DNA from 2 places in the Kitasatospora sp. NPDC001540 genome. Region 1 is predicted to be linked to the other one. Evidence: predicted binding sites of a transcription regulator. Region 1 holds the regulator's gene; the other holds the start of a gene.
What was found. Region 1 encodes HrcA, which represses chaperone genes, less so after heat shock. Its sites were predicted from a motif close to TTNGCACTCNGNNNNNCNGAGTGCNAA; they were not measured.

Region 1 (14,251 bases):
GTCCGGTCCACGCCTCCGGGAGTTCGGCGGAGCCGATGCCGACCACCGTCAGCCAGACCTCGGAGATCCGGGCGGCGGCGTCGACGCAGGCCCGGCCGAGGGTGTCGAGCGCGTCGGGGCTGCCTGCGGGCCCGGGGAGCCGGACGGCCGCGTCCACGGCGTCCTTCAGGTCGCCCGCGCCCCACATCCCGTGCGCGGCGGCGATGGTGCGGCCGAGCGATTCGACCCGTTCCCGGTGCGTCCTCATCGTCGTGCCGACTCCCCCTCAGCGGTGGCGAGTTGCTTCCCGTGGTGCCCGCTCCCCGGCCGGTGCGGGTGGTTCACCACCGCTGCCGGGTCAGCGCCCCGGCCACCGCGTGGTCGGTGTCGCGGTAGTTGGCGGCGCTGCGCCGCACCTTGTCGGCGAGCTCGTGCAGGGCCTCGACGTCGAGCAGCCGCTCGTCCCGCCAGGCGGCGAAGAAGGCGGCCGCCGCGTCGGCCACGCCGTAGTCGCCGACCCGGGCGGCCGTGAACTCGCCCAGGCACTCCAGCCCGCCGCCCGCCGCCGCCAGGTCGTCCCCGGCCCGGTCGAGCTTCCGGCCGCACTCCTCCAGCACCTCGTGGTCCACGCTGAAATCCGGTGTTCCCAACGCTCCCCCCGCGGTCGTCACTGCGTGCACCCTAGCGGTAACCGCCCGGCGCCGGAAGGACGCCTCGGGAAACCGGGCGCCGTGCGGGCGAACGGTCGTTCGCCGACGCACCTTCCCGGGCGGGCTCAGTCCAGCGGGGGCGGGGTCTTGGCGGGGGTGCGGTCCAGCGCGTCCAGGGCGAGGCGGACGGCGGTCTCCAGCTGCGGGTCGCGCCCGGCCGCCCAGTCGTGCGGGGCGATCGGGACCTCCACGTCGGGGGTGACGCCGCGGTTCTCCAGCTGCCAGCCGTAACCCTCCAGCCAGAAGGAGTACTTGGGCTGGGTGACCAGCGTCCCGTCCACCAGCGCGTACCGGCTGTCGATGCCGATGACGCCGCCCCAGGTGCGGGTGCCCACCACCGGGCCGATGCCGAGCGCCTGGATCGCCGCGTTGACGATGTCGCCGTCCGAGCCGGAGAACTCGTTGGCCAGCGCGACCACCGGGCCGCGCGGGGCGTCGCCGGGGTACGGGTCGGGGTGGGCGAGGTCGCGGCCGTGGTTCCAGCCGACGATCCGGCGGGCCAGCTTCTCGACGATCAGCTGCGAGGTGTGGCCGCCGCGGTTCTCCCGCAGGTCGAGGACGATCCCCTCCAGGGACATCTCGAACCGCAGGTCGCGGTGGAGCTGCGCCCAGCCCGCGCTCTGCATGTCGGGCACGTGCAGGTAGCCGAGCCGCCCGCCGGACAGCTCGCGGACGGCGGCCCGCCGCCCGGCGACCCAGTCGTGGTAGCGCAGCGCCTCCTCGTCGTCGAGCGGCACCACGACGGGGTGGCGCTCGCCGTCCTTGCCGCTGACGGTGAGCTCGACCGGCTGGTCGGCGGTGCCCGCCAGCAGCGGGGCCGGACCGGCCACCGGGTCGACCGGCCGCCCGTTGACCGCCAGGACCGCGTCGCCGGGCCGGACCGCCACGCCGGGCGCGGCCAGCGGCGAGCGGGCCCGCGGGTCGGAGGACTCGCCGGGCAGCACCCGGGCCACCCGCCACACCTCGCCGTCGCGCACCAGGTCCGCCCCCAGCAGGCCCTGCAGCCGGGCCGGCTCGGTGCCGCGGCCGGGCGGCAGCACGTACGCGTGCGAGGTGCCGAGCTCGCCGACCGTCTCCCACAGCAGGTCGACCAGGTCGGAGTGGCTGCCGAGGTGCTCCACCAGCGGCCGGTAGCGCTCCAGCACGCCCGCCCAGTCGACGCCGTTCAGGTCGGCGCGCCAGAAGTTGTCGCGCATCAGGCGGCCGTTCTCGTCGAACATCTGCCGCCACTCGGCGGCCGGGTCGACGGTGACCCGGACCCGGTCCAGACCGACGTCGACCTCGTCGTCCTCCCCGGCCTTCTGGTCGGCGGGCACGATCCGCAGCGAGCCGCCCTCCAGCACCGCCACCCGGGCGCCGTCGCCGCTGACCGCGAACGCGTCGACGCCGGTGAGCAGTTCCTCCGCCCGACGCTTCCCCAGGTCGAACCGCTCCAGCGCGGTGCGGGCCGGCTCCTCGTCCAACGAGGCGGCGCTGTCGCCGAGTTCACCGCCGAACGGGAACCTGGTCCACAGCACCCCGTCCTTCGCCGCGCGCAGCGCCCCGAACCGCCCGGCCTCCACCGGGAACGGCACGATCCGGTCGGCGAGGCCCTCCAGGTCGACCCGGGTGCTCGGCGCCGCGCCGTCCTTCTCGCCGTCCTTGGCGTCCTCCTCCTCGCCGCCCACCGGCCGCCCGCCGCGCTGCGGGCCGAACGGCGACGGGGTGTCGGCGGCCAGCGTCAGCAGGTACGGGCGGGTGCCGCCGGGGAAGGACAGGTCGAAGGCGTGCTGGTCGTACACCGGGTCGAAGGTGCGCACCGAGAGGAACGCCAGGTGCTTGCCGTCCGCGGTGAAGGCGGGCGAGTAGTCGTGGAAGCGCTGCGGGGTGGCCTCGCTGACGGTGCGCGAGGTCAGGTCGGCCAGCATCACCTGCCGCAGCGACCACGGGCCCAGCACCGGCTGCGACCAGGCCAGCCACGCCGAGTCCGGGCTGAACACCAACCCGCTGACCTCGCCGTCCCCGCTGTGCGCCAGCTCGTTGACCGCGCCGTCGCTGAGCGCCACCAGCAGCACCCGGCCGTCGTGCGAGGCCACCGCGAGCTGCCTGCCGTCCGGCGAGACCGCCAGGCCGCGCACCCGGCCGAGCTGCCCGGCCGCCAGCCGCCGCCGCTCCGCGCCCAGCACCGCCGGGGCGAACTCCAGCGCGTCCTCGCCCTCCGCGTCGGTCACCCACACCGCGCCCTGCGCGCCCTGCTCACCGGGCACCACCCGCGCCAGGCGGCCCCGCACCCCCGGCGTCTCGTCCAGCACCCGGGCCGGGCCCTCCCGGTGGGTCACCCAGTGCACCGTACCGCGCACCACCACGGCCGCGGCCCGGCCGGTGCGGTCCGGGGCGGCGGTCTCCACCTGCCCGGCGGCGGGGGTCGGGTGCGGACGGCGCCCGGTGCGGGGCCCGGCCGGACGCACCTCCAGGCGGCGCGGCCCGGCCCCGTCCAGGTCGTCCAGCAGCCACAGCTCGCCCGCGCTCTGCCAGATCACCCGGCGGCCGTCGGTGGACGCCTGCCGGGCGTAGAACCCACCCTCCGCCGACCCGTGCGCCCGCAGGTCCGAACCGTCCGGGAGGCTGGAGTACAGCCGCCCGACGCCCTCGTGGTCGGACAGGAACGCGACCCGGTCCCCGACCCACATCGGGCACTCCAACTGCCCGTCCAGATCGGCGTGCAGCCGCTCGAACTCCGCCGCGCCGATCCACAGCTTCCCGGCCCGGCCGCCCCGGTACCGCTTCCAGTGCGCGGCCTCCCGGTTGTGCGTCCCCAGCAGCACCCGCCCGCCGGCGGCACCCTCCGGCACCGGCTCGAACGCCAGCGCCCCGACCGGCCCGTACGGCAGCCGCGACGGCTCCCCGCCGTCCAGCGGCACCGCGAACGCCCAGGTCCGCCGGATCGTCTCCTGCCCCGCCGCGGTGATCGCCAGCGGCCGCCCGTCCGCGCTCCACCCCACCAGCGCGGTGTACGGGCTCCCCCAGTACGTCAACCGCCGCGCCGCCCCGCCCTCCACCGACCCGACGTGCACCTCCGGCGCCCCGTCCCGGCCCGACGCCCACGCCAACGACCGCCCGTCCGGCGAGAACCGCACCGCCCCCACCGGCGCCCGGTCCGCCGTCACCCGCCAGGCCCGCCCGCCCTCCACGGGCGCCAACCAGACGTCGTCCTCGGCGACGAACGCCACGACGTCGCCGTGCAGGTGGGGGTGGCGCAGGTAGCCGCGCGTAGATTCGGTCATCCCGCCAGCCTAGGACGGGAAGCCCACGATCCGTCAGAAGAAGCCGCGAAAGCCGAAGGGCGAAACCGGGGCCGCGAGGAACTGCGCGGCCAACCGCTGCGAAAGCAGGGGCGCGAGGAACTGCGCGGCCAACCGAGCACCCCCAGCCAGATCGCGACGCAGGAGGGCAACTTGCACTATCCCGCGACCTCGCTGACGTGCCACTCCCGCAGCGCGCAGTTCCCCGCGCCCCTGGCTGCCCCCTGCTTATCCCCAGCGCCCCGTGCGCCCGAGCAGGAGGGCGCCCGCCGCGACCCCCGCCGTGGAGGTGCGCAGGACGGAGGGGCCGAGGCGGTGGGGGGTGGCGCCGGCTTCGGCGAAGGCGGCGATCTCGTCCGGGGAGACCCCGCCCTCGGGCCCGACGACCAGGACGATCTCGCCCCCGGCGGGCAGTTGCGCGGTGGCCAGCGGCAGCGACCCTTCCTCGTGGAGGACGGCCGCGAAGCTCGCCCCCGCGAGCAGCGGCAGCAGTTGCCGGGTGGTGGCGAGCTCCCGGACCTCCGGGAACCGCAGACGCCGCGACTGCTTGCCCGCTTCGCGGGCGGTGGCCCGCCACTTGGCGAGCGCCTTGGCCCCGCGGTCGCCCTTCCACTGGGTGATGCAGCGGGAGGCGGCCCAGGGGACGATCGCGTCGATCCCGGCCTCGGTCATGGTCTCGACGGCGAGTTCGCCGCGGTCGCCCTTGGGGAGGGCCTGGACGACGGTGATCCGGGGTGCGGGTTCGGGTTCGTCGCGGACGGCGGTGACCAGGACGTCGAGGGCGTCCTTGCCGTGCAGGGCGGCGACGGTGCCGTCGGCGCCGCGGCCCCGGCCGTCGGCGAGGGTGAGGGCCTCGCCGGGTTCGAGGCGTTTGACGGCGACGGCGTGGCGGCCCTCGGGCCCGTCGAGCCGGACGGTCGCGCCGGGGGCGGCGCCCGTCAGGTCGTCGACGACGAACACGGGTGCGGTCATCGGTGCAGCGGTCCTCTCGGCAGGGCCCATCGAAAACGGCCGGGAACGGCGGGGGCACGCGGCCCCTCCACCGTTCCCGGCCCCGGGAAACAACAGAGGTCTCACCGACCGTTGAAGGCGTCCTTCAGCCGGGAGAACAGGCCCTGCTGGCCGGGCGCGAACTGCCCGGAGGGACGCTCCTCGCCGCGGAGCATGGCGAGCCGCCGCAGCAGCTCCTCCTGCTCGGGGTCGAGCTTGGTGGGCGTCTGCACCTCGACGTGCACTATCAGGTCGCCCCGGCCGCCGCCGCGCAGGTGGGTGATGCCGCGGCCGTGCAGGGGGATCGACTGGCCGGACTGGGTGCCGGGCCGGATGTCGACCTCCTCCAGGCCGTCGAGGGTCTGCAGCGGCACCTGGGTGCCGAGCGACGCCGCGGTCATCGGGATGGTGACGGTGCAGTGCAGGTCGTCGCCGCGCCGCTGGAAGGTCGGATGGCTGGTCTCGGCGATCTCGACGTACAGGTCGCCGGCGGGGCCGCCGCCGGGGCCGACCTCGCCCTCGCCGGCCAGCTGGATCCGGGTGCCGTTGTCGACGCCGGCCGGGATCTTGACGGTGAGGGTGCGCCGGGCGCGGACCCGGCCGTCGCCCGCGCACTCGGGGCAGGGAGTGGGGACGACGGTGCCGAAGCCCTGGCACTGCGGGCAGGGGCGGGAGGTCATGACCTGGCCCAGGAAGGACCGGGTGACCTGGGAGACCTCGCCCTTGCCGCGGCACATGTCGCAGGTCTGGGCGGAGGTGCCGGGGGCGGCGCCCTCGCCGTTGCAGGTGGTGCAGGTGACGGCGGTGTCGACCTGGAGCTCCTTGGTGGTGCCGAACGCGGCCTCCTCCAGGGTGATCTCCAGCCGGATCATGGCGTCCTGGCCGCGGCGGGTGCGCGAGCGCGGGCCGCGCTGGCCGGTCGCGGCGCCGAAGAAGGCGTCCATGATGTCGGAGAAGCCGAACCCGGCCGCCCCGGCGCCGAACCCGCCCGCGCCGCCGCCGTTGGGCGAGAGCGGGTCCCCGCCGAGGTCGTAGACCTGGCGCTTCTGCGGGTCGGAGAGCACCTCGTAGGCGGCGTTGATCTCCTTGAACCGCTCCTGCGTCTTCGGGTCCGGGTTGACGTCCGGGTGCAGTTCACGGGCGAGGCGCCGGAACGCCTTCTTGATCTCGTCCTGCCCCGCGTCGCGTCGGACGCCGAGTACCGCGTAGTAGTCCGTGGCCACCAAATGCTCCGGTTTGTTCCGCCTCTAGAAGTGCCTGCGACGGCACGCTGGTTGTTGCGCCGTTCCGCTGCGCCTGCGCCGTTCCGTTACGACTCCGCCAGGATCTGGCCGACGTACCGTGCCACCGCTCGCACCGCCCCCATTGTGCCCGGGTAATCCATCCGGGTCGGACCGATCACTCCCAGCTTTGCCACGCTCTGGTCGCCCGAACCGTAACCGACCGAGACGACCGACGTGGAATTGAGCCCCTCGTAGGCGATCTCGTGGCCGATCCGGACCGTCATCGCGGAGTCCGCCGTCTCACCCAGCAGGCGCAACAGCACCACCTGCTCCTCCAGCGCCTCCAGGACCGGCCGGATGGTGAGCGGGAAGTCGTGGCCGAAGCGGGTCAGGTTGGCGGTGCCCGCCAGCATGATCCGCTCCTCGTTCTGTTCGGCCAGCGCCTCGAACAGGACCGCCAGCACGGTGCTGACGGCGGGCCGGTCGGCGGGCTCGAAGCCGGCCGGCAGGTCCTCCAGGACGGTCGGCACCTCGGGCAGCCGACAGCCGCCCGCCATGCCGTTGAGCCTGGCCCGCAGGTCGCCGAGCAGGGCCTCGCCGACCGGGGCCGGGCAGTCGACCATCCGCTGCTCGACCCGGCCGGTGTTGGTGATCAGCACCAGCATCAGCTTGGTCGGGGTGAGCGACACCAGTTCGATGTGCCGCACGGTGGAGCGGGTCAGCGAGGGGTACTGGACGACCGCGACCTGCCGGGTCAGCTGGGCCAGCAGCCGCACCGTCCGGGCGACCACGTCGTCCAGGTCGACCGCGCCCTCCAGGAAGTGCCGGATCGCCCGGCGCTCGGGAGCGGTCATCGGCTTGACCTCGGCGAGCCGGTCGACGAACAGCCGGTAGCCCTTGTCGGTGGGGATCCGGCCCGCGCTGGTGTGCGGCTGGTGGATGTACCCCTCCTCCTCCAGCGCGGCCATGTCGTTGCGGACGGTCGCCGGGGAGACGCCCAGGTTGTGGCGCTCCACCAGGGCCTTGGAGCCGACCGGCTCCTCGGTGCCCACGTAGTCCTGGACGATCGCCCGGAGCACCGCGAGCCGCCGCTCGTCCAGTGGCCGGACGGACGGGCGCGTGTCGATGAGTCGGCCGTCGGGCTTGCTGTCGTCCGGCATGGGCAGGCACCTCCGTCGTCGTCCGTGGTTCCGGTGTCCGGTCCGGGCCTGGCACTCAACTGGGCAGAGTGCCAGAACCGTACCTGCCAGTGTACGGCCCGGGCCTGACGGCAGGAACGGCCCGCCCGCGTGATCCTCGTCCGGTGCGGCCGCGACGCGCCCGGGGCGCGTCCCCTTCCCGCCGATTCCCACCGAATTCCCCCCGTTTCGGATGGTGCCCGGCGGGCCGCCCGGTGGCAGCATCGAAGGCGAGCGGGGCGTCCGGGCGAGCGGCCGGGCCCGGCCCGCACGAGGCAGAGGAGGAGCAGCGATGTCCGCTTCCCAGCACTCCCGGTTCACCCCCGACCGCGGCCTGACCGGCCGGATGGTCACCACCATGTTCCTGATCGGGCTGCTCTACGTGGGCTTCACCGGCCTGCTGATCGTGCTGCTGCGCGGCGCCTGGCCGCTGGTGGTGCTGATCTCGGGCGGCCTGTTCGTCGCCCAGTTCTGGTTCTCCGACAAGATCACCGAGCGGGCGATGGGCGCCCACCGGGTCACCCCCGAGCAGTACCCGCAACTGCACGGCGCGGTGGACCGGCTGTGCGCGCTGGCCGACATGCCCAAGCCGCGGGTCGCGGTCGCCGACAACGACATGCCCAACGCCTTCGCCACCGGCCGCAACCCGCAGAACGCGGTGGTCTGCGTGACCACCGGCCTGCTGCGCCGCCTGGAGCCGGAGGAGCTGGAGGGCGTGCTGGCGCACGAGCTGTCGCACGTCGCGCACCGGGACGTCGCGGTGATGACGGTGGCCGGGTTCCTCGGCGTGCTGGCCGGCGCGATGACCAGGATCGCCCTGTACGGCGGGATGATGGGCGGCGGCAACCGCAACAGCAACGACCAGAACGCGGCGATCGCGATGGTGCTGATCCCGCTGGCCTCGATGGTGGTGTACGCGATCAGCTTCCTGCTGACCAGGCTGCTGTCCCGCTACCGCGAGCTGGCCGCCGACCGGGCCGCCGCCCAGCTGACCGGGCGGCCCGCCGCGCTGGCCTCGGCGCTGACCAAGGTGACCGGGCAGATCGCCGCCATCCCGACCAAGGACCTGCGGCAGGCCCAGCCGTACAACGCCTTCTACTTCGCCCCGGCGCTGAGCGCCAAGGAGACGGCCGCGCGGCTGCTGGCCACCCACCCGTCGCTGGAGCAGCGGCTGGCGCAGCTGCGGAAGGTCTCCGAAGAACTCGGGCGCTGAGCCCGCCCCCAGACACGAGGAGCGCTGCACGTGGGATTCCTGGACGCCCTGTTCGGCCGGAGCAAGCCGGTGAAGCCCGACCTCGACCAGCTGTTCGGCGTCCCGTCGGCGGCGCTGACCCTGCAGGCCGCCAAGGGGTTCACCCCGACCGGCCTCGGCTCGGTGTGCTTCGCCGCGGTCGAGGGCGCCGCCTTCACCGAGGTGCAGCGGCAGGTGCGGGCGCTGCTGGACGCGGACACCGGGCGCGGCGGCGTCCCGGTCGAGGCCTCCCGGGACGCGTACGGGTACTCCTGGCTGCTGGCCCGGCACACCCCCGAGGAACTGCCCGACCTGGTCAACGACCTGCACGCGGTCAACAGCGAGCTGGAGGCGAACGGCTTCGGGCCGCAGCTGCTCTGCTCGCTGGTCGGCTTCCGGGACGCCGAGGGCCGCTCGCTGGCGCTGGTGTACCTGTACAAGCGCGGCACCTTCTACCCGATGTGCAAGGTCGCCGGGCAGGAGAAGCGGAACAACCCGCTGGAGATCGAGGTCTCCGACCTGCTCCGCGACGACCTGCGGATCGAGCCGGACCTGTCGCGCTGGTTCCCGGTCTGGGGCGCGCCGGGCATCGAGGACTGAGCCCGCGACTCACCCGGGCCCCACCCGCCCGGGCCCTCACCCGGCGAGGGCGCTCCGGTAGGCGGCCACGGCCGCGCCGGCGGCCCGCAGCAGGTCCGGGGACTCCTGCTCGCTGACCACCTCCTGGATGATCAGCAGCACGTCGTCGCCGACGGGCAGCACCACGGTCCGGTCGACCCAGGTGAGGCCGAGGTGGTCGGAGCGGTCGGCCGTGCGCAGCAGCAGGCCCCCGCCGAGCGGGCCGACGTCGAGCGGTTCGGCGGTGACGGTCCGCTCCGTCCTGTCGCTCCCGTCGCCCCTGGCGACGGGCCCGGCGCAGCGCAGGGCGGCGGCCCTCAGTTCGGCGATCACCCGGGCGGCCCGGCCGGGCGGGTAGCGGTCCAGCGACTCCTGGCCGAACCAGCCCAGGTCCTCCACGTCGTCCTCGGCCGGGGAGCGCTGCAGCCCCACCGCGACGTCCTCCAGCGGCGGGGCGTGCCTGGTCACGAAGGCGCTGACCCCGATGTCGTCGCAGGGCATCGACGCCAGCGGTTCCGGGCTCGGACGGGTCGGGCCGCCGGGCGCCCGGGTGGTCGTCGACTCCACCTCGTTGGTGTTCAGCGTGAAGCCGACCGGCAGCCGCAGCTTGGTCAGCAGCCCGTCCCGCAGCACCTGCGGCGCCCGCCCGCCGACCCCGCCACCGCCCGTCCCGCCACTGGCCGTCCCGCCACTGGCCGTCCCACCGGTGGCCGCGTCGGTGGCTGCCGCGTCACCGGCCTTCCGGGCGGCACCGCTCCCGTCGCCGCCCTCCGAGCAGCCGACGGCCGCGCCCAGCACCACCGCGACGGCCGCCGCCGCCCACCACCATCGCCGTCCGTACACCCGTTCCCCCTCCGCCCGCCGCCCGCCGCGACTGCCGGAAAATATCCCACGCCGCCGACCGGGCGGGGACCTAGGGTGGTCGATCGTGATCGACTGGAGCGCCCTCCCCGACCGCGACCCCTCCGAGGCCGAGCTGTCCGCCGTCAGCGCGGCGCTGCGCTCGCCCGATCCGGTGGAGCGCGACGAACGGGCCTACCCGCGGCTGGTCGGCTGGGTGCCCGGGCTGTCCGAGGAGCGCCGGCTGGCCCTCGGCGACGCGATGGCGGACCGCTTCGCGGACCCGGAGGTCCAGGCCCGGACGTTCGCCCCGCTGGTGCTGGCCGCCGTGGTGCGGGGCGGCACGCCGCGCCCCGGGTGGCTGGAGGCGTTCGCCCGCTGGTACCCGGCCGAGACCGACCTGCGCGGCCACCACCCCGAGCTGGGCTGGCTGCACGCCGTCGCGCACGGCGCCGACCTGCTGGCCGCGTTCGGGCAGCGGCCGGAGGTCGACCCCGAGCCGCTGACGGTGCTGGGCTCGGCCCGGTTGCTGGCCCCGACCGACCACGTCTTCGACGCGATGGAGGACGACCGCCTCGGCCACGCGCTCGCCCTGACCCTGACCCGGCCGGAGCTGACGGAGCGCCAGGCGGTCGGCTGGCTGGACGCGGTGGAGGAGGCGTTCGCCGCGGGGGAACCGGGGCCGGTGCCCGCCGAGGTCTCCAACACCCTGCGCACCCTGCGGGTGGTGCACCTGCTGGCGCTGCGCGGCGTGCGCTCGCGCTGGGGCGCGCCGGAGGTGCGGGCGCTGCCGTACGGCGCGGCGGTCGCCGGGCGGATCGCCGCGGTGCTGGCGGTGGCGGCGCCGTACGCGGGCTGAACCGGGCCGACCCGAGCCGAGCCGGACTGACGGGCCGTCCCCTTCCGTAGACTGCCGCCCATGCGGAGCAGGGAGTACGGGCCGGATCTGACCCCGCCGTGGAAGCGGCAGCAGCCCGCGCCCGAGGTGGCGGCGGAGCGGGACCTGGTGGTGGAGGAGGCGGCGACCGGGTTCTGCGGGGCGGTGGTGCGCTGCGAGCGGACGGCCGAGGGGTTCACCGTCACCTTGGAGGACCGTTTCGGCAAGCACCGGGTGTTCCCGCTGGTGCCGCGCGGATTCCTGCTGGAGGGGCGGGTGGTGACGCTGGTGCGTCCCGCCGCGGCGGCTCCGGCCCCGCCGCGCGGGCCGGGGCGGACGGCGTCCGGTTCGGTCGCGGTGCCGGGGGCGCGGGCCCGGGTGGCCCGCGAGTCGCGGATCTACGTCGAGGGGCGGCACGACGCCGAGCTGGTCGAACGGGTCTGGGGCGACGACCTGCGGATCGAGGGCGTGGTGGTGGAGTACCTGGAGGGCGTGGACGACCTGCCCGCCATCGTCGAGGCCTTCGCGCCCGGCCCCGGCCGCCGGCTGGGCGTGCTGGTCGACCACCTGCTGCCCGGCACCAAGGAGCACCGGATCGCCGAGCGGGTGACCGGCGACCACGTGCTGGTCGTCGGCCACCCGTACGTGGACGTCTGGCAGGCGGTCAAGCCCGCCGCCCTGGGCATCGCCGCCTGGCCCGAGGTGCCGCGCGGCGAGGTGTGGAAGGAGGGCGTCTGCCGCCGCCTGGGCTGGCCGGTGGACACCCCCGCGGCCTGGAAGCGGATCCTGGCCGCGGTCGACGGCTGGAAGGACCTGGAGCCCGAACTGCTCGGCCGCGTCGAGGAGTTGATCGACTTCGTCACCCTGCCCGGCGGGGGCGGCGCCTGACCTGGCGGGGCCGGGCCGGGGCGCCTCTCGGACCCGTTCAGTCGACCAGGTCGCGGACCACCCCGTCCGCCAGCAGCCGCCCGCGCAGGGTCAGCGCGGCCCGGCCCGCCGCGTACGGCACGGGCTCCAGCAGGCCGTCGGCGAGGGCCCGGTCGGCGGCGGCGCGGCCGTCGGCGGTGAGCAGGTCGAGCGGGCAGCCCTCGGCCAGGCGCAGTTCCAGCAGGATGCGCTCGACCCGGCGGTCCTCGTCGGCCAGCACCTCGCGGCCGAGCGCGGGGGTGCGGCCCTCGGCCAGCGCCTGGGCGTACGCGGCGGGGTGCTTGGCGTTCCACCAGCGGACGCCGCCGACGTGGCTGTGCGCGCCCGGTCCGGCGCCCCACCAGTCGGCTCCGGTCCAGTACAGCTCGTTGTGGCGGCAGCGGCCCGCGGGGGTGGTGGCCCAGTTGGAGACCTCGTACCAGTGGTACCCGGCGGCGGCGAGCGCCGTCTCGGCCATCAGGTAGCGGTCGGCGTGCACGTCGTCGTCGATCATCGGGAGTTCGCCGCGCTTGACCCGGGCGGCGAGCCGGGTGCCGTCCTCGACGATCAGCGAGTAGGCGGAGACGTGGTCGGGCCCGGCGCCGATCGCCGCGTCCAGCGAGGCCTGCCAGTCCCGGTCGCTCTCGCCGGGGGTGCCGTAGATCAGGTCGAGGTTGACGTGCTCGAAGCCGGCCGCGCGGGCCTCGGCGACGCAGGCCTCGGGGCGGCCGGGGGTGTGGTGGCGGTCGAGCAGGGCGAGCACGTGCGGGCGGGCGCTCTGCATGCCGAAGGAGACCCGGTTGTAGCCGCCCTCGCGCAGTTCGGCCAGGTACGCCGGGTCGACGGACTCCGGGTTGGCCTCGGTGGTGACCTCGGCGCCGGGGGCGAGCCCGAACTCCTCGCGCAGCGCGGCCAGCATCCGCACCAGGTCGCGGGCGGGCAGCAGGGTCGGGGTGCCGCCGCCGAGGAAGACCGTCTCGACCGGCAGGTCGACCTCTCCGAGGACGCGGCGGGCCTGCCGGATCTCGGCGATGACGTTGTCCGCGTACGTCTCCTGCGAGGCGACCGCGCCGGAGGAACGCAGCTCGGTGGCGGTGTAGGTGTTGAAGTCGCAGTAGCCGCAGCGGCTGGCGCAGTACGGCACGTGCAGGTAGAAGCCGAACGGCCGCCCGCCGAGTCCGTGCAGGGCGTGGGCGGGCAGCGAGCCGTCGGACGGCACCGGTTCGCCGTCGGGGAGTGCGGAGGGCATGCCCCCCATTGTCCGGTAGCGGCCGGCGAAACCCGAAGGGGGTCCGCAGGCCGTACCGGACGGACGGGGCTCAGGCCTCGTTGGTGCCCGCGTACATCGCGCCGACCGCGTCCGCGTACGTCCGCTCGACCACCGGGCGCTTGATCTTGAGGCTCGGGGTGAGCTCGCCGTGCTCGATGTCCAGGTCGCGCGGGAGCAGCGTGAACTTCTTGATCGTCTGCCAGCGCTGCAGCTCGCCGTTGAGGCGCCGGACGAAGCCGTCGATCAGCTCGACGGTGGCCGGGTCGGCGACCACCTCGGCGTACGACTTGCCGGCCAGGCCGTGCTCGGCGGCCCACGGCATGATCACCGCCTCGTCCAGGCCGATCAGCGCGGTGCAGTAGTTGCGGCCGTTGCCGATCACCAGGACGTTGCTGACGAACGGGCAGATCGCCTTGAACTTGCCCTCCACCTCGCTGGGCGCGACGTACTTGCCGCCGGAGGTCTTGAACATGTCCTTCTTGCGGTCGGTGATCCGCAGGTAGCCGCCCTCGCCGAGCTCGCCGATGTCGCCGGTGTGGAACCAGCCGTCCGGCTCCAGCACCTCGGCGGTCTGCTCGGGCATCTCGTGGTAGCCGCGCATGATGCCCGGGCCGCGCAGCAGGATCTCGCCGTCCTCGCCGATCCGCACCTCGGTGCCGGGCAGCGGCAGGCCGACGGTGCCGACCCGGAAGTCCTCGGCCCGGTTGACCGTGGAGCCGGCCGAGGTCTCGGTCAGGCCGTAGCCCTCCAGCACCGGGACGCCCGCGCCCTTGAAGAAGTAGCCGATCTCCGGGGCCAGCGCCGCGCTGCCCGAGACCGCGCCGCGCAGCCGACCGCCGAACGCGGCCCGGATCTTGGTGTACACCAGCTTGTCGGCCAGCGCGTGCTGCAGCCGCAGGCCCAGCGGGGCGCTCTCCCGCCCGGTGGCGACCTGCGCGGCCTGGACGGTCTGCGCGTAGGAGCGGGCCACCCGGGCCGCCCACATGAAGATCTTGTACTTGGCGCCGCCCTCGGCCCGGGCCTTGCTCGCGATGCCGTTGTAGACCTTCTCGAAGATCCGCGGCGCGGAGGCCATCAGGGTCGGGCGGATCACCGGCAGGTTGTGGATGATCCGGTCCACCCGGCCGTCCACCGCCATCACGTGGCCG
Region 2 (14,251 bases), on a different contig from region 1:
CCGCCCCGCCAGGGGCGCACCCGCTCCCCCCGGAACAGCGGAGATCCGCCCGGCCCGCAGCGAGCTGCGGGCCGGGCGGATCCGTGCGGGAGGACGCTCAGCGCGCGTTGTAGTTCGGCGCCTCGACGGTCATCTGGATGTCGTGCGGGTGGCTCTCCTTGAGGCCGGCCGAGGTGATCCGGACGAACCGGCCCTTGGTCTGCATCTCCTCGATGTTCGCCGCGCCCACGTAGCCCATGGTCTGGCGCAGGCCGCCGACCAGCTGGAACAGCACCGCGGACAGCGGGCCGCGGTAGGGCACCTGGCCCTCGATGCCCTCGGCGATCAGCTTCTCGTCGGAGGACACCTCGGCCTGGAAGTAGCGGTCCTTGGAGAAGGACTTCGCCTGCCCGCGGGTCTGCATCGCGCCCAGCGAGCCCATGCCGCGGTACGACTTGAACTGCTTGCCGTTGATGAAGAGCAGCTCGCCGGGCGACTCCTCGCAGCCGGCCAGCAGCGAGCCGAGCATCACGGTGTCGGCGCCGGCGCACAGCGCCTTGCCGATGTCGCCGGAGTACTGCAGGCCGCCGTCGCCGATGATCGGGACGCCCGCGTCCTGGCAGGCCTGGGCGGCCTCGTAGATCGCGGTGACCTGCGGGACGCCGACGCCCGCGACCACCCGGGTGGTGCAGATCGAGCCGGGGCCGACGCCGACCTTCACGCCGTCCACGCCCGCGTCGAGCAGCGCCTGGGCGCCGTCCCGGGTGGCGACGTTGCCGCCGACCACGTCGACCGGCACGGCGGCCTTGATCTTGGAGATCCAGGACAGCGCGTTGTGCGAGTGCCCGTGCGAGGTGTCGACGACCAGGAAGTCCACGCCCGCGCCGACCAGCGCCTGGGCGCGGTCGAAGGCCTCGGCGGAGGCGCCGACGGCGGCACCCACCAGCAGTCGGCCCTCGGAGTCCTTGGCGGCGTTCGGGTACTTCTCGGCCTTGACGAAGTCCTTGACGGTGATCAGGCCCTTGAGCCGGCCCTCGTCGTCGACCAGCGGCAGCTTCTCGATCTTGTGGCGGCGCAGCAGGGCCACCGCGTCCTCGGCGGAGATGCCGACCTTGCCGGTGATCAGCGGCATCGGGGTCATGATGTCGGCGACCTTGCGGCTGCGGTCGGTCTCGAAGGCCATGTCGCGGTTGGTGACGATGCCCAGCAGCTTGCCCTCCGGCGTCGCCACCGGCACGCCGGAGATCCGGAACCGGGCGCACAGCGCGTCGGCCTCGGCCAGCGTCGCCTCCGGGCCGACCGTGATCGGGTCGGTGACCATGCCGGACTCGGAGCGCTTCACCAGGTCGACCTGGTTGACCTGGTCCTCGATCGAGAGGTTGCGGTGCAGGACGCCGACGCCGCCCTGGCGGGCCATCGCGATCGCCATCCGCGACTCGGTGACCTTGTCCATCGCCGCCGACAGCAGCGGGATGTTGACCCGCACGTTCCGGGAGATCCGCGAGGAGGTGTCGACCTGGTTGGGCAGCACCTCGGAGGCCCCGGGCAGCAGCAGGACGTCGTCGTACGTGAGTCCGAGCATCGCGAACTTCTCGGGTACGCCGGCGGCGTTGTAAGACATGGGGAACCTTCCGTGGCGGGCCGTCGTTCTGCGCACGGGCGCCCGGCTGTCATCGGCCGCCAAGACGCCCGGCAACTGGAGGAACCTCCAACGGAACCCCGCGCGCACCGGAGAAACTTTGGCGACCCGACCAGGCGCCGATACCCCATGGTACTGGTGACGCGGGGTAGGTCGTCGCGCCCTCTTGACAACGCCCGACCGCCCGCGCTTCTTCCGCGCGCGGCCCGCCCGTCGTCCACGCGCGTCCAGCAGCGCGGACGGTGAGCGGGCCGGGGCTCAGCCGCTCTCCTCCGCCAGCGCCCGCAGCCGCGACAGCGCCCGGTGCTGGGCGACCCGCACCGCGCCGGGCGACATCCCGAGCACCTCGCCGGTCTCCTCCGCCGACAGCCCGTCCGCCACCCGCAGCAGCACCAGCTCGCGCTGACGGGCCGGCAGGTACGACAGCAGCTCCTTGATCCACTCGGCGTCGCTGGAGAGCAGCGCCCGCTCCTCGGGGCCGAGCGAGTCGTCCGGCGTCTCCGGCAGGTCGTCCGGCGGGATCACGGTCGAGCCGGGCCCGCGCATCGCGGCCCGCTGCAGGTCGGCGATCTTGTGCGCGGCGATCCCGTAGACGAAGGCCTCGAACGGACGCCCGGTGTCCCGGTAGCGGGGCAGCGCGCAGAGCACCGCGACGCAGACCTCCTGGGCCACGTCGTCCACGTGGTGCCGGGCCCCGCCGGGTAGCCGCACCAGGCGGCCGCGGCAGTAGCGCAGCGCCAGCGGGAGCACGTAGCCGAGCAGCGCCTCGATCGCCGGGCCGTCCCCGCGGACCGCCGCCGCGACCAGTTCGGCCACCTCCGGCGACGTCCCCGCGCCGAGGACGGGCGGGCGGGGCGCCGCTCCCGACGGGTCGTCGAATCCGGCCGCCCGGTCGTCGGAGCCGCTCACCGCACCCTCCGGTGCCGACGACGGATCGGCAGCCGCACCCCCGGGGGCGGGCTGCACCGGGTCGGGCCCGGCGGCCTCCTCGTCGTCACGCATCGGTCCATGGTGCCTGGTCGGGCCGGAAAACGCGGCACCGCGTCCGGACTTGTGCATCGGAACGTTATCCGTCGCCGCGTGCACCGTGCCGCCTCCCCTGCCTGTCCGCTGGTCCCCGAGGTGCTCCACTACTCCATGGTGCAGCCTCGGGACCACAACGTCACACGTCCGAGCGAGCGCAGTTCGCGCGTCCGCTCAGCGGACCAGGCCCCAACGGAAGCCCAGCGCCACCGCGTGCGCGCGGTCCGAGGCGCCCAGCTTCTTGAACAGCCGCCTGGCGTGCGTCTTCACGGTGTCCTCGGACAGGAACAGCTCGCGGCCGATCTCGGCGTTGGAACGGCCGTGGCTCATCCCCTCCAGCACCTGGATCTCACGGGCCGTCAGGGTCGGCGCGGCGCCCATGTCCGGGCTGCGGAGCCGACGCGGCGCCAGGCGCCAGGTCGGGTCGGCCAGCGCCTGGGTGACGGTGGCCCGCAGCTCGGCGCGCGAGGCGTCCTTGTGCAGGTAGCCGCGGGCCCCGGCGGCGACCGCGAGGGCCACCCCGTCCAGGTCCTCGGCGACGGTGAGCATGATGATCCGGGCGCCCGGGTCGGCCGACAGCAGTCGGCGGACCGTTTCGACCCCGCCGAGGCCGGGCATCCGGACGTCCATCAGAACGAGATCGGAACGGTCGGCCACCCAGCGGCGGAGGACCTCCTCACCGTTCGTCGCAGTGGTCACCCGGTCCACTCCGGGCACGGTCGCCACCGCACGGCGAAGCGCCTCCCGGGCGAGCGGGGAATCGTCGCAGACGAGTACGGATGTCATGACCGTCCTCCGCAGCTGATCCGCGTCACGTTGAGCCTCCTGGCTGGTACGAACCTCTCCGACACGGCCCCGGTACGGACCCGTTCCGATCGCCTCGCTGCGCGACCGTCCCCGATGTCCCGTGCCCTCTGACCGCCTCCGTACATCCAACGACCGTCACTCGAATGAGTTACGGCTTCACCTCCATCTCCACCACTGTACGTGGCCAACCCATCACGCAGGAGCCACCTCGCGGTGCACGCGCCGCTCTTTTGTGCAGCTCGCACGCGGTGTCCGCGTCCTGCGCGCCCTCCGGGGGCGGTCCGCGCCCGGTCGGACACCCGATCGGTGCAGCATTCGGGTTCAAACCTATTGCCCCTTTTGTCCGTTTTTATAGCTTCTGTCAGGTCATTGACTGATTCGCTGGACTGTGGGTGACTTGTCCGTGTAGTGGGCGTAAGTCATATTTCCAGGTGTCCGTACCGGCCCCGTGCAGCCTCGCCGCAACGACCGCGACCGAGGAGCCCGGCCCCGAGCCATGAAGGGAACGTGCCATGGCAGATTTCTCCCGCCTCCCCGGCCCCAACGCAGATCTCTGGGACTGGCAGCTCTCCGCAGCCTGCCGCGGCGTGGACAGTTCGCTGTTCTTCCACCCCGAGGGCGAGCGCGGCGCGGCCCGGACCTCCCGCGAGACGAGCGCCAAGGAGGTCTGCATGCGCTGCCCGGTGCGCGCCCAGTGCGCGGCCCACGCCCTGGCCGTCCGCGAGCCCTACGGGGTGTGGGGCGGCATGACCGAGGACGAGCGCGAGGAGCTGCTCGGCCGCTCGCGCAACCGGCTGGCCGAGGTGCCGCTGGCCATGCCGCAGACCATCCGCCGCTGAACCCCGCCCGCCCCCGCCCCGCCGCGGCCGTCCCCGCCGCAGCGGAACGCACCGCGCGGACGCGTCGCCCGCCCGTCCCCGGCGGCCGCCGCGCTCAGCGGGCGGCGGCCGCCGCCGCGAGCTGCTCCAGCATCAGCGCCACCGCCGGAACCCCCACCAGGTCCGGCAGGGTCAGCGCCACCACCTCGCGCCGGGCCGGCTCCCCCGACGCCACCCGCACCGGCACCGCCGCCGCACCCGGGTGCCGCACCGACTCCAGCGCCAGCCCCGGCAGCACCGCCACCCCCAGGCCCGCGCCCACCAGGCCCACCACCGCCGGGTAGTCGTCCGTCGCGAACTCGATCGACGGCGCGAAGCCCGCGTCCGCGCACAGCTCCACCAGGTGGCCCCGGCACTGCGGGCAGCCCGCGATCCACTGCTCCCCCGCCAGCTCGGACAGGTCCACCGGCGCGTCCTCGCCGCGGTCCGCGAGCGGGTGCCCGGCCGGGACCAGGCCCACCAGCGGGTCGTCCAGCAGCGGGCGCACCACCAGCTCCGACCAGTCGTTCGCGGCCGCCGTCGCCGCCGCCTCCAGCGCCGCCTCGGCCCGCGCCTCGCGCAGCGTCGCGTGCGGGGACGGCAGGCTCAGCCCGCCCTGCGAGTCCGGGTACCGGAACGCCAGCGCCACCTCGCACTCCCCGCCGCGCAGCATCGCCAGCGCCTGGGTCGGCTCCGCCTCCACCAGCGAGACCCGCACCCCCGGGTGCGCCGCCCGCACCTGCGCCACCGACCGCGGCACCAGCGTCGAGCTCGCCGTCGGGAACGAGACCAGCCGCACCCGGCCGGCCCGCAGCCCGGCGATCGCCGCGACCTCCTCCTCGGCGGCCGACAGCCCGGCGAGGATCCCGTCCGCGTGCCGCAGCAGCACCCGCCCGGCCTCGCTCAGCTGCATCTCCCGCCCGGCCCGCACCACCAGCGGGGTGCCCACCGCCTTCTCCAGCGCCTTCATCTGCTGGCTCACCGCGGGCTGCGTGCACCCCAGCTCCCGCGCCGCGGCGGAGAACGACCCGGTCCGGGCGACGGCGTGCAGGACACGGAGGTGGCGGGCTTCGATCACGCCGTCAACTGTACGGAACCCGCTGCGCGCCCCGCGCACGCGAAGGGGCGCGGGGAACCGGCGGTCCGAGCCCGGCACCACGGGGGTGCCCGGTCGGTCGCGCGGTTCCTCGCGCCCCTGGTTTCGCCTCTCGCCGCCTCAACGGCTAGCGGCTAGCGCCTCAGTGGCTGTGGCCGTGGCCGCCGTGCGAGTGGCCGTGGCCCGCGGCCTCCTCCTCTTCCTTCTTCTCCACCACGAGGGTCTCGGTGGTGAGCAGCAGGGAGGCGATGGAGGCGGCGTTCTCCAGGGCGGAGCGGGTGACCTTGACCGGGTCGATGACGCCGGCCTTGACCAGGTCGCCGTACTCGCCGGTGGCGGCGTTGTAGCCCTGGCCCGCGTCCAGCTCGGCGACCTTGGAGGTGATGACGTAGCCCTCCAGGCCGGCGTTCTGGGCGATCCAGCGCAGCGGCTCGGCGAGCGCCTTGCGGACCACGGCGACACCGGTGGCCTCGTCGCCGGACAGGCCGAGGCCGTCCGCCAGGACCTTCGCGGCGTGGACGAGCGAGGCGCCACCACCGGCGACGATGCCCTCCTCGACCGCGGCGCGGGTCGCGGAGATGGCGTCCTCCAGGCGGTGCTTGCGCTCCTTGAGCTCGACCTCGGTGGCCGCGCCGACCTTGATCACGCAGACGCCGCCGGCCAGCTTGGCGAGGCGCTCCTGGAGCTTCTCGCGGTCCCAGTCGGAGTCGGTGTTGGCGATCTCGGCCTTGATCTGGGCGACCCGGCCGGCGACCTCGGCGGAGTCACCGGCGCCGTCGACGACGATGGTCTCGTCCTTGGTGACGGTGATCCGGCGGGCGGTGCCGAGCACGTCCAGGCCGACCTGGTCGAGCTTGAGGCCGACCTCCTCGGAGACGACCTGGCCGCCGGTGAGGGTGGCGATGTCGCCGAGGATGGCCTTGCGGCGGTCGCCGAAGCCGGGGGCCTTGACCGCGACCGCGTTGAAGGTGCCGCGGATCTTGTTGACCACCAGGGTGGAGAGGGCCTCGCCGTCGACGTCCTCGGCGATGATCAGCAGCGGGCGGGAGCCGCCGGCCTGCAGGACCTTCTCCAGCAGCGGCAGGAGCTCCTGGATGGAGGAGATCTTGCCCTGGTTGATCAGGACGTACGGGTCCTCCAGGATCGCTTCCTGGCGCTCCGCGTCGGTGACGAAGTACGGCGACAGGTAGCCCTTGTCGAACTGCATGCCCTCGGTGAACTCGAGCTCGACGCCGAAGGTGTTGGACTCCTCGACGGTGATCACACCGTCCTTGCCGACCTTGTCGATCGCCTCGGCGATCAGCTCGCCGACCTGGGTGTCCTGGGCGGAGAGGGAGGCGACGGCGGCGATGTCGTCCTTGCCGTCGATCTCGCGGGCCACCGAGAGCAGGTGCTCGGAGACGGCGGCGACGGCCTTGTCGATGCCCTTCTTCAGGGCGGCCGGGCCGGCGCCCGCGGCCACGTTGCGCAGACCCTCGTTCACCAGGGCCTGGGCGAGCACGGTGGCGGTGGTGGTGCCGTCGCCCGCGACGTCGTTGGTCTTGGTGGCGACCTCCTTGACCAGCTGCGCGCCGAGGTTCTCGTACGGGTCGTCGAGCTCGACCTCGCGGGCGATGGTCACACCGTCGTTGGTGATGGTCGGGGCGCCGAACTTCTTGTCGATGACGACGTTGCGGCCCTTGGGGCCGATGGTCACCTTGACCGTGTCGGCCAGCTTGTTGACACCGCGCTCCAGCGAGCGGCGGGCGTCCTCGTCGAACTGCAGGGTCTTCGCCATGGTCCCGTTTCCTCAGGGGTTCAGTCTGCGTACGTGGAGCAACAACCGCGCCCCGGGCCCCTGTCGGTGCGACACGGATCCGGGGCGGGGCTGGGACGTCTTTACTGCGCGGACGTCTTACTTCTCGATGATCGCGAGGACGTCGCGGGCCGAGAGGACGAGGTACTCCTCGCCCTGGTACTTCACCTCGGTGCCGCCGTACTTCGAGTACAGGACGATGTCACCGACGGCGACGTCGAGCGGCAGACGCTGGCCGTCCTCGAAGCGGCCCGGGCCGACGGCCAGGACGACGCCCTCCTGGGGCTTCTCCTTGGCGGTGTCCGGGATCACCAGGCCGGAGGCGGTGGTGGTCTCGGCGTCGAGCGGCTGGACCACGATGCGGTCCTCGAGCGGCTTGATGGCAACCTTGCTGCTGGTGGTCACGTCCGAGCTCCCCTTCGGAGATTACGGGGTTGTCTAACAGGTAGGTGGCGAATGTTCGCGGCCGCCGTCGCGGGGGTCGGACGCGCTTCATCGCGTTAGCACTCTCCATGGGGGGAGTGCCAGGTATGACCTTAGGACGCCGTTAGCACTCAGTCAACCAGAGTGCCAACGACGTCGCGGTCGAGTTTCCGTTCGACCCGGGTGCCGACCCGGCTCCTTCCGAGTACGGCTACTCAGGCGGCGGTCCGGATCCCCCGCCAGGCTCGGCCCATGACGACGACACGACCTCCGGTGGGACGGGACGCGTTCCACGCGGTGTGGCTGACGGCCCTGTCGGTGCCGCTGCTGTGCGCGGTGCCCTACGCGCTCATGCTGGTGGTGTTCGCGGTGAGCGCGGCGTCGGAGCGCGGGGGCGGGGCCGGGGCGCTGGTGGCGCTGGGCGTCGCGGTGGCGGTGGTGGGGGTGGCGGTGCCGGCGGTGGCGGTGGTGGTGACCGCCCGGCGGGGCTACCGGATCGCGCCGCTGTCGGTGGGGCTGGCCGCCCCCGCGCTGGTCGCGGCGGTGTTCGCGGTGCTGGCGCACTGATCCGAGCCGGGACAATGGTGCGGTGGAGATCGAGTCGTTCCGGGCGCTGCTGACCGAGCAGGGGCAGGCGCTGCTGGCCGAGTTGCAGGGGTTCACGGCGGAGCGGGAGCTGGCGCTGGCGACCGCGCTGCGGCGGGAGCACCCGGCGGAGCTGGTGCGGGCGGCGTTCGAGCAGGCCCGGCTGCGGCAGCGGGCGGAGGCGAAGTTCGGGGCGGACGCCGCGTCGATGTACTTCACCCAGCCCGGGGTGGAGCAGGCGACCCGCCGTTCGGTGGCCGAGTGGCGGGCGGGTCGGTTCGCGGCGCTGGGGGTGCGGCGGCTGGCCGACCTGTGCTGCGGGATCGGCGGGGACGCGGTCGCGCTGGCCCGGGCCGGGATCGCGGTGCTGGCGGTGGACCGGGACGAGCTGACCTGCGAGGTGGCGCGGGCGAACGCGGCGGCGCTGGGCGTGGCGGAGCTGGTGGAGGTGCGCCGGGCGGACGTCGCGGACGTGGACACCGCGGGCTTCGACGCGGTGTTCACCGATCCGGCGCGGCGCACCTCGCGCGGCCGGGTGTTCGACCCCGAGGCGTACTCGCCGCCGCTGTCCTGGGCGGTGCGGGCGGCCCGCAGCGCCCCGTTCGGGGCGTTGAAGGTGGCGCCGGGGATCCCGCACGAGCTGGTCCCGGAGGGCGCCGAGGCGGAGTGGGTGTCGGACCGGGGCGAGGTGAAGGAGGCGGTGCTGTGGTTCGGCACGGCCGCCGCCGAGCCGTACCGGGCGACGCTGCTGCCGGGCCCGCACTCGCTGTCCGGCGGCGCGCTGCCCGACCCGCCGGTGGGCCCGGTGGGCCGCTACCTGTACGAGCCGGACGGCGCGGTGATCCGGGGCCGGATGGTGGCCGAGGTGGTGGCGGCGGTGAACGGGCGGCTGATCGACCCGATGATCGCGTACGTCACCTCGGACGAGCTGCGGCCGACCCCGTACGCGCAGGCGTACGAGCTGACCGAAGTGCTGCCGTTCCAGGTCAAGCGGTTGAAGGCACTGGTGAAGGAGCGCCGGATCGGCACCGTGGTGGTCAAAAAGCGCGGGGCGTCGGTGGTGCCGGAGGAGCTGCGGCGGCAGCTGAAGCCGGCCGGGCCGAACGCGGTGACGGTGATCGTGGCCCGCACCGCGGCCGGCCCGGTGATGATGCTGGGTCAGCCGGTGGGCCCGGCCACGTAGTCGTCGAGGCGGGCGACGGCAAAGCCCTGCTCCTGGATCCGGTTGAGCAGTTCGGCGAACATCTGGGTCATGGTCTCGCCCTTGAGCTCGGACGGGCCGCGGAAGTGGGCGAGGATGATGTCGCCGTTGCGGAGCTTCTTGTCGGCGGCCTGGTACTGCATGTCGTGGATCTGCATGGACTCGCGCCACAGCACGACGGCGCGCGGCCCGCACTCCTGGACGGCGGTGTTCAGGGTCGGGGTGTTGGCGCCGTCGCCGTAGGGCGGGCGGAACAGGTACGGGGCGGTGCCGTACTGCTCGGTGAGGGCCGCCTGGTCGTCGCAGACCTGCGACTTCTGCTGGGCGGCCGGGAGCTTGCTCATCACCGGGTGGCTGACGGTGTGGTTCTGGATGCTGTTGCCGAGCGCCTGCAGCGGCTTGAAGTAGGCGTAGTCGTTCTTGACGATGTCCTTGGTCAGGAACATCGTGATCGGCACCTTCAGCTCGGTGAGCATCTCGACGAACTTCGGGTCCTTCTCGGCCCCGTCGTCGATGGTGACGAACACGACCTTGTCGCCGGTGGGGACGTCGCTGAACACCGGTACGGGGCCGGACCTGGTGAGCTTGACCGGCCGGTCGGCGGGCGGCGCGGGCGCCTTGGGCAGCGGCTTGACGCCCCACTTCGCCCAGGTGGCCTCGCTGACCGCCTGCTGCGCGGGCGCCGAGGGGGCGCCGGAGGCGGAGGCGGCCGGGGAGGCGGCGGCGACCGGCTTGGCCGGGACGGGCCGGGAGTCGGCGGGCCCCGATCCGCTGCTGCACCCGCTGGCCGCCAGCAGCACCGCGAGGGCACCCGCCCCGTACCCGATCCGTACCCGCTGCATCACCGATGTCCCCCGCTCGTCCTCGACACGCGTGTCGATAATAGGACTAACGGGGGTGGTCTCTCGGTTGCTACCCCGCGTCCGTGCGGGTGAAGGTCCAGCGGTGCACCGGACGGGCCAGCAGCCCGGCGGGGGGCTCCGGCACCGGCACCGGCTCGCCCTCCCACAGCGCGATCAGCAGCACCCGGTCGCCCGGCGCGGTGAACAGCTCCACCCGCTCCAGACCGGCCGCCGCGCGCACCGCGGGCAGCGCGAACTCCCGGGCCCAGGCGTGCAGTTCACCGCCCCGGCCGTCCACCGCCCGGGCCTCCCACATCGCCGCCAGGGTCACTTCAGCGCCTCGTGCGCGTGCGCGTGGACGTGCCCGTGCCCGTCGCCCGGCACGTGGGTCTCGGTGACCGGCAGCGAGGAGTCCGCCGACAGGTCGAAGGAGGAGGGCGTGCGGTCCCGCCACACCATCTCGGCGCCGAGCGCCGCCACCATCGCGCCGTTGTCGGTGCACAGGCCCGGCCGCGGCACCCGCAGCACGATGCCCGCCCTGTCGCAGCGCTGCTGCGCCATCTCGCGCAGCCGCGAGTTCGCCGCCACGCCGCCGCCGATCATCAGGTGGTCGACGCCGTTGTCCTTGCACGCCCGCACCGCCTTGCGGGTCAGCACGTCGGTGACCGCCTCCTGGAAGGACGCCGCGACGTCCGCCACCGGCACCGGCTCCCCCGCCCGCCGCTTGGCCTCCACCCAGCGCGCCACGGCCGTCTTCAGGCCGGAGAACGAGAAGTCGTACGCCGGGTCCCCGGCGTTGTTCAGCCCGCGCGGGAAGGCGATCGCCGAGCCGTCGCCCTCCTTGGCCATCCGGTCCACCACCGGCCCGCCCGGGAAGCCCAGCCCGAGGACGCGCGCCACCTTGTCGAACGCCTCGCCCGCCGCGTCGTCGATGGTCGCGCCCAGCGGCCGCACGTCGGAGGTGATGTCACCGCTGAGCAGCAGCGAGGAGTGCCCGCCCGACACCAGCAGCGCCATCGTCGGCTCCGGCAGCCGGCCGTGCTCCAGCTGGTCCACGCAGATGTGCGAGGCCAGGTGGTTCACCCCGTACAGCGGCTTGTCCAGTGCCCACGCGTACGCCTTGGCCGCGCTCACGCCCACCAGCAGCGCGCCCGCCAGGCCCGGGCCCGCGGTGACGGCGATGCCGTCCAGGTCGCTCGCCTTCACCCCGGCGGTTTCCAGCGCCCGCCGGATGGTGGGGACCATCGCCTCCAGGTGCGCCCGGCTGGCGATCTCCGGCACCACGCCGCCGTACCGGGCGTGGTCGTTGACGCTGGAGGCGACCGCGTCGGCCAGCAGCGTGGTGCCGCGGACGATGCCGACGCCGGTCTCGTCGCAGGAGGTCTCGATGCCGAGGACGAGGGGTTCGTCAGCCATTGTGATGATCCTTCAGATCGCTTGCGTCACTTGCGTCACTTGCCAGGTGGTCCAGACGCATCACCAGTGCGTCCACGTTGGCGGGCTGGTAGTAGCCCCGCCGGATCCCGACCGGCTCGAACCCGAACCGCTCGTACAGCCGCTGCGCGCGCGGGTTGTCCACCCGCACCTCCAGCAGCGTCTCCGTGCAGCCGCGCCGGACCGACTCCCCCGTCAGCTCCGCCAGCAGCAGCGCCCCGAGCCCCGCCCCCTGGTGCTCCGGGGCCACCGCGATCGTCTGCACGTCGCCGTCCGTCCCGACCGCCATCAGCCCGGCGTACCCGACGACCGCGCCGCTCCCGTCCACGGCCACCACGTAGTGCCGGCTGCCGCCCGGGTGCGCCTCCGCCAGCTCCGACCAGTACATCCCGCGCGACCACGCGTCCTCGGGGAACAGCTGGTGCTCCAGCGCCATGACCGGCTCGATGTCCCACCACCGCATCGGGCGCAACGCGTACCTAGCCACGCCGACCGGCCGTTCCGGCCGGGGCGCGGCGCGCACCTGCGGTCATGCCGGGAGCACCGCCTTGTAGCCCGCGGGCACCTGCGCGTCCGGCCGCCGCAGGTACAGCGGCACGTTCGGCAGCAGGGCGCGGCCCGCGGCCAGCTCGCGGACGGCGAAGTCGGCCAGGGCGCCCGCCGAGACGTGCTCGGGGCCGCTGGCCGCGGGCAGCGCGTACAGCAGGGCGCCCGCGCCGACCGTCCGCTCGCCGGGGTCGATCTCCGCCGGGCGGTCCACCGCGGGGCCGCTCAGCCGGGCGCCGTCCGCGCCGTACGAGGCCCAGTAGACCTCCTTGCGGCGGGCGTCCGTCGCCACCGTGAACGCCCCGTCCAGGCCCTCGGTGCGGGCCTGGTGGGCGATCGCGTCGAGGGTGCAGACGCCGTGCACAGGCAGGCCGAGCGTGTCGCCGAGGGCGGCGGCGGTGACCAGGCCGACCCGCAGGCCGGTGTACGGGCCGGGGCCGACGCCGACCGCGAGGTCGGTCAGCTCGCGCTTGTCCACGCCCGCGTCGCGCAGGACGGCGGCGACGGTGGGCAGCAGCAGTTCGCCGTGCCGCCGGGCGTCGACCTCGTAGGACTCGGCGAGCACCCGTTCGCCGTCGTGGACGGCGGCGGTGACGGCGGGGGTGGCGGTGTCGAAGGCGAGGAGGAGCACGGGTTCAAGGTTAGAGGGTCCGGCGCGGCGGCCCGCACCGCGCCCGTCCCCGCCCGCGGCCCGGCGGCCCGGCGGCCACGGCCGGGAACACACGATCGCCAAGAGGCCGGAACGGCGGACCGCACCTGGCACGATGGGCTTCGCTGAGGTCGATGCGGTGCGGCGCGGAACGTGGAGGAGCAGACGTGGCGAAGCTGGGTCCTGGTGCGGTGGTCGGCGGGCTCACCCTGGGCGCCCTGGCGGTGATCGGGCTGCTGGCCTTCCAGGCGAACGGCGCGGCATCGCGCGCGGTCGCGGCCGCGCCGTCCGCGTCGAGCGCCGCTCCCTCGGCCTCCGCCCCGGAGAGCGGCCGGCCGACCGCGCCACCGCTGCCCGCCGAGTCCGGCTCGGGTCTGCGGGTGGTGTACTCGCTGCAGCAGCAGCAGGTGTGGCTGGTCGACCCGAAGAAGCCGACCCCGGTGGTGGCCTCGTTCAAGGTGGTGCCGGGCAACACCCTCCCGCCGGTGGGCACCTACAGCGTCGCCAGCCGGACCGCGGCGGGCACCGGCACCGACGGGCGGCAGATCGAGCACGTGGTGCGGTTCGCCCAGCAGTCGGGCACGGTCTTCGGCTTCAGCGCGCTGGTGGACGAGAAGGCCCCGGCCCCGTCGCTGGACCCGAAGACGAAGACCGGCGGCATCCGGGCCACCCGGGCGGACGGCCAGCTGATCTGGGACTTCGCGCCGGCCGGCACCCGGGTGGTCGTGGTCGCCTGACCCCGCACGCCCGCACGCCCCGCACGGGAGCGCTACGCGGCAGCGGCGGCGTCGCGCTCCGGCGGGGTGGAGACGGCCTCGGCGGCCCGGCAGGACGCCAGCAGGGCGCGCATCGGCACGGGCGTCGCGGCGACGCGCTCCGGCCCGGCCCCGGCGGCTCCAGTGGTTCCGGTGGTTCCGGCGGCTCCGGTGGTTCCGGCGGCTCCGGTGGTTCCGGCGGCCGGAGTCCGCTCCGGGCGGTCCTCGGTGTTCGTGGGGGGTGTGCTCGGCATCGGGCGCCTCCCTAGTTAGGCATACCTAACCTGCTGTCGCCATCCCATCACGCCCGCCCGGTGCGCCGCAACCGTTTCCCGACAGGGTGTCGGAAACCCGGGTCAGTTCTCACCCAATCCGGTGAGGTCCGCACCGTCCCAGCGAGCGCCCAGCCCGGTGAGGACGACCCGCCGCCCGTCCGACTCCTCGTCCAGCGCCCCCACCGCCTCGCCGCCGAGGGTCCGCTCGATCCGGACCTCCAGCCGGTCCTCGGAGAGCTCCTCGACCTTGCCCTCGCCCCACTCGACGACCACCACCGACTCGGGCAGCGACACGTCCAGGTCGAGGTCCTCCATCTCCTCCAGCCCGCCGCCCAGCCGGTACGC

Region 2: the regulator HrcA is predicted to act here: its motif matches at 7,744-7,770, upstream of groES (co-chaperone GroES).

The regions. Positions count from the first base shown of each region.
Region 1 is NZ_JBIAVO010000056.1:4,973-19,223, reverse strand. It holds gene ACFY00_RS36225 (hypothetical protein) at 1-247, opposite strand, end outside; gene ACFY00_RS36220 (hypothetical protein) at 321-608, opposite strand; gene ACFY00_RS36215 (PDZ domain-containing protein) at 755-3,952, opposite strand; gene ACFY00_RS36210 (16S rRNA (uracil(1498)-N(3))-methyltransferase) at 4,199-4,942, opposite strand; gene dnaJ (molecular chaperone DnaJ) at 5,044-6,183, opposite strand; gene hrcA (heat-inducible transcriptional repressor HrcA) at 6,270-7,343, opposite strand; gene htpX (zinc metalloprotease HtpX) at 7,654-8,574, shown strand; gene ACFY00_RS36190 (hypothetical protein) at 8,605-9,192, shown strand; gene ACFY00_RS36185 (hypothetical protein) at 9,229-10,053, opposite strand; gene ACFY00_RS36180 (DUF2785 domain-containing protein) at 10,139-10,909, shown strand; gene ACFY00_RS36175 (DUF3097 domain-containing protein) at 10,970-11,815, shown strand; gene hemW (radical SAM family heme chaperone HemW) at 11,853-13,082, opposite strand; gene ACFY00_RS36165 (AMP-dependent synthetase/ligase) at 13,153-14,251, opposite strand, start outside.
Region 2 is NZ_JBIAVO010000027.1:82,367-96,617, reverse strand. It holds gene guaB (IMP dehydrogenase) at 98-1,600, opposite strand; gene shbA (RNA polymerase sigma factor ShbA) at 1,877-2,620, opposite strand; gene ACFY00_RS27390 (response regulator transcription factor) at 2,816-3,427, opposite strand; gene ACFY00_RS27385 (WhiB family transcriptional regulator) at 3,961-4,287, shown strand; gene ACFY00_RS27380 (LysR family transcriptional regulator) at 4,382-5,383, opposite strand; gene groL (chaperonin GroEL) at 5,544-7,178, opposite strand; gene groES (co-chaperone GroES) at 7,296-7,601, opposite strand; gene ACFY00_RS27365 (hypothetical protein) at 7,872-8,186, shown strand; gene ACFY00_RS27360 (methyltransferase domain-containing protein) at 8,209-9,387, shown strand; gene ACFY00_RS27355 (polysaccharide deacetylase family protein) at 9,363-10,247, opposite strand; gene ACFY00_RS27350 (hypothetical protein) at 10,318-10,563, opposite strand; gene tsaD (tRNA (adenosine(37)-N6)-threonylcarbamoyltransferase complex transferase subunit TsaD) at 10,575-11,663, opposite strand; gene rimI (ribosomal protein S18-alanine N-acetyltransferase) at 11,656-12,144, opposite strand; gene tsaB (tRNA (adenosine(37)-N6)-threonylcarbamoyltransferase complex dimerization subunit type 1 TsaB) at 12,211-12,858, opposite strand; gene ACFY00_RS27330 (L,D-transpeptidase) at 13,044-13,613, shown strand; gene ACFY00_RS27325 (hypothetical protein) at 13,646-13,885, opposite strand; gene tsaE (tRNA (adenosine(37)-N6)-threonylcarbamoyltransferase complex ATPase subunit type 1 TsaE) at 13,988-14,251, opposite strand, start outside.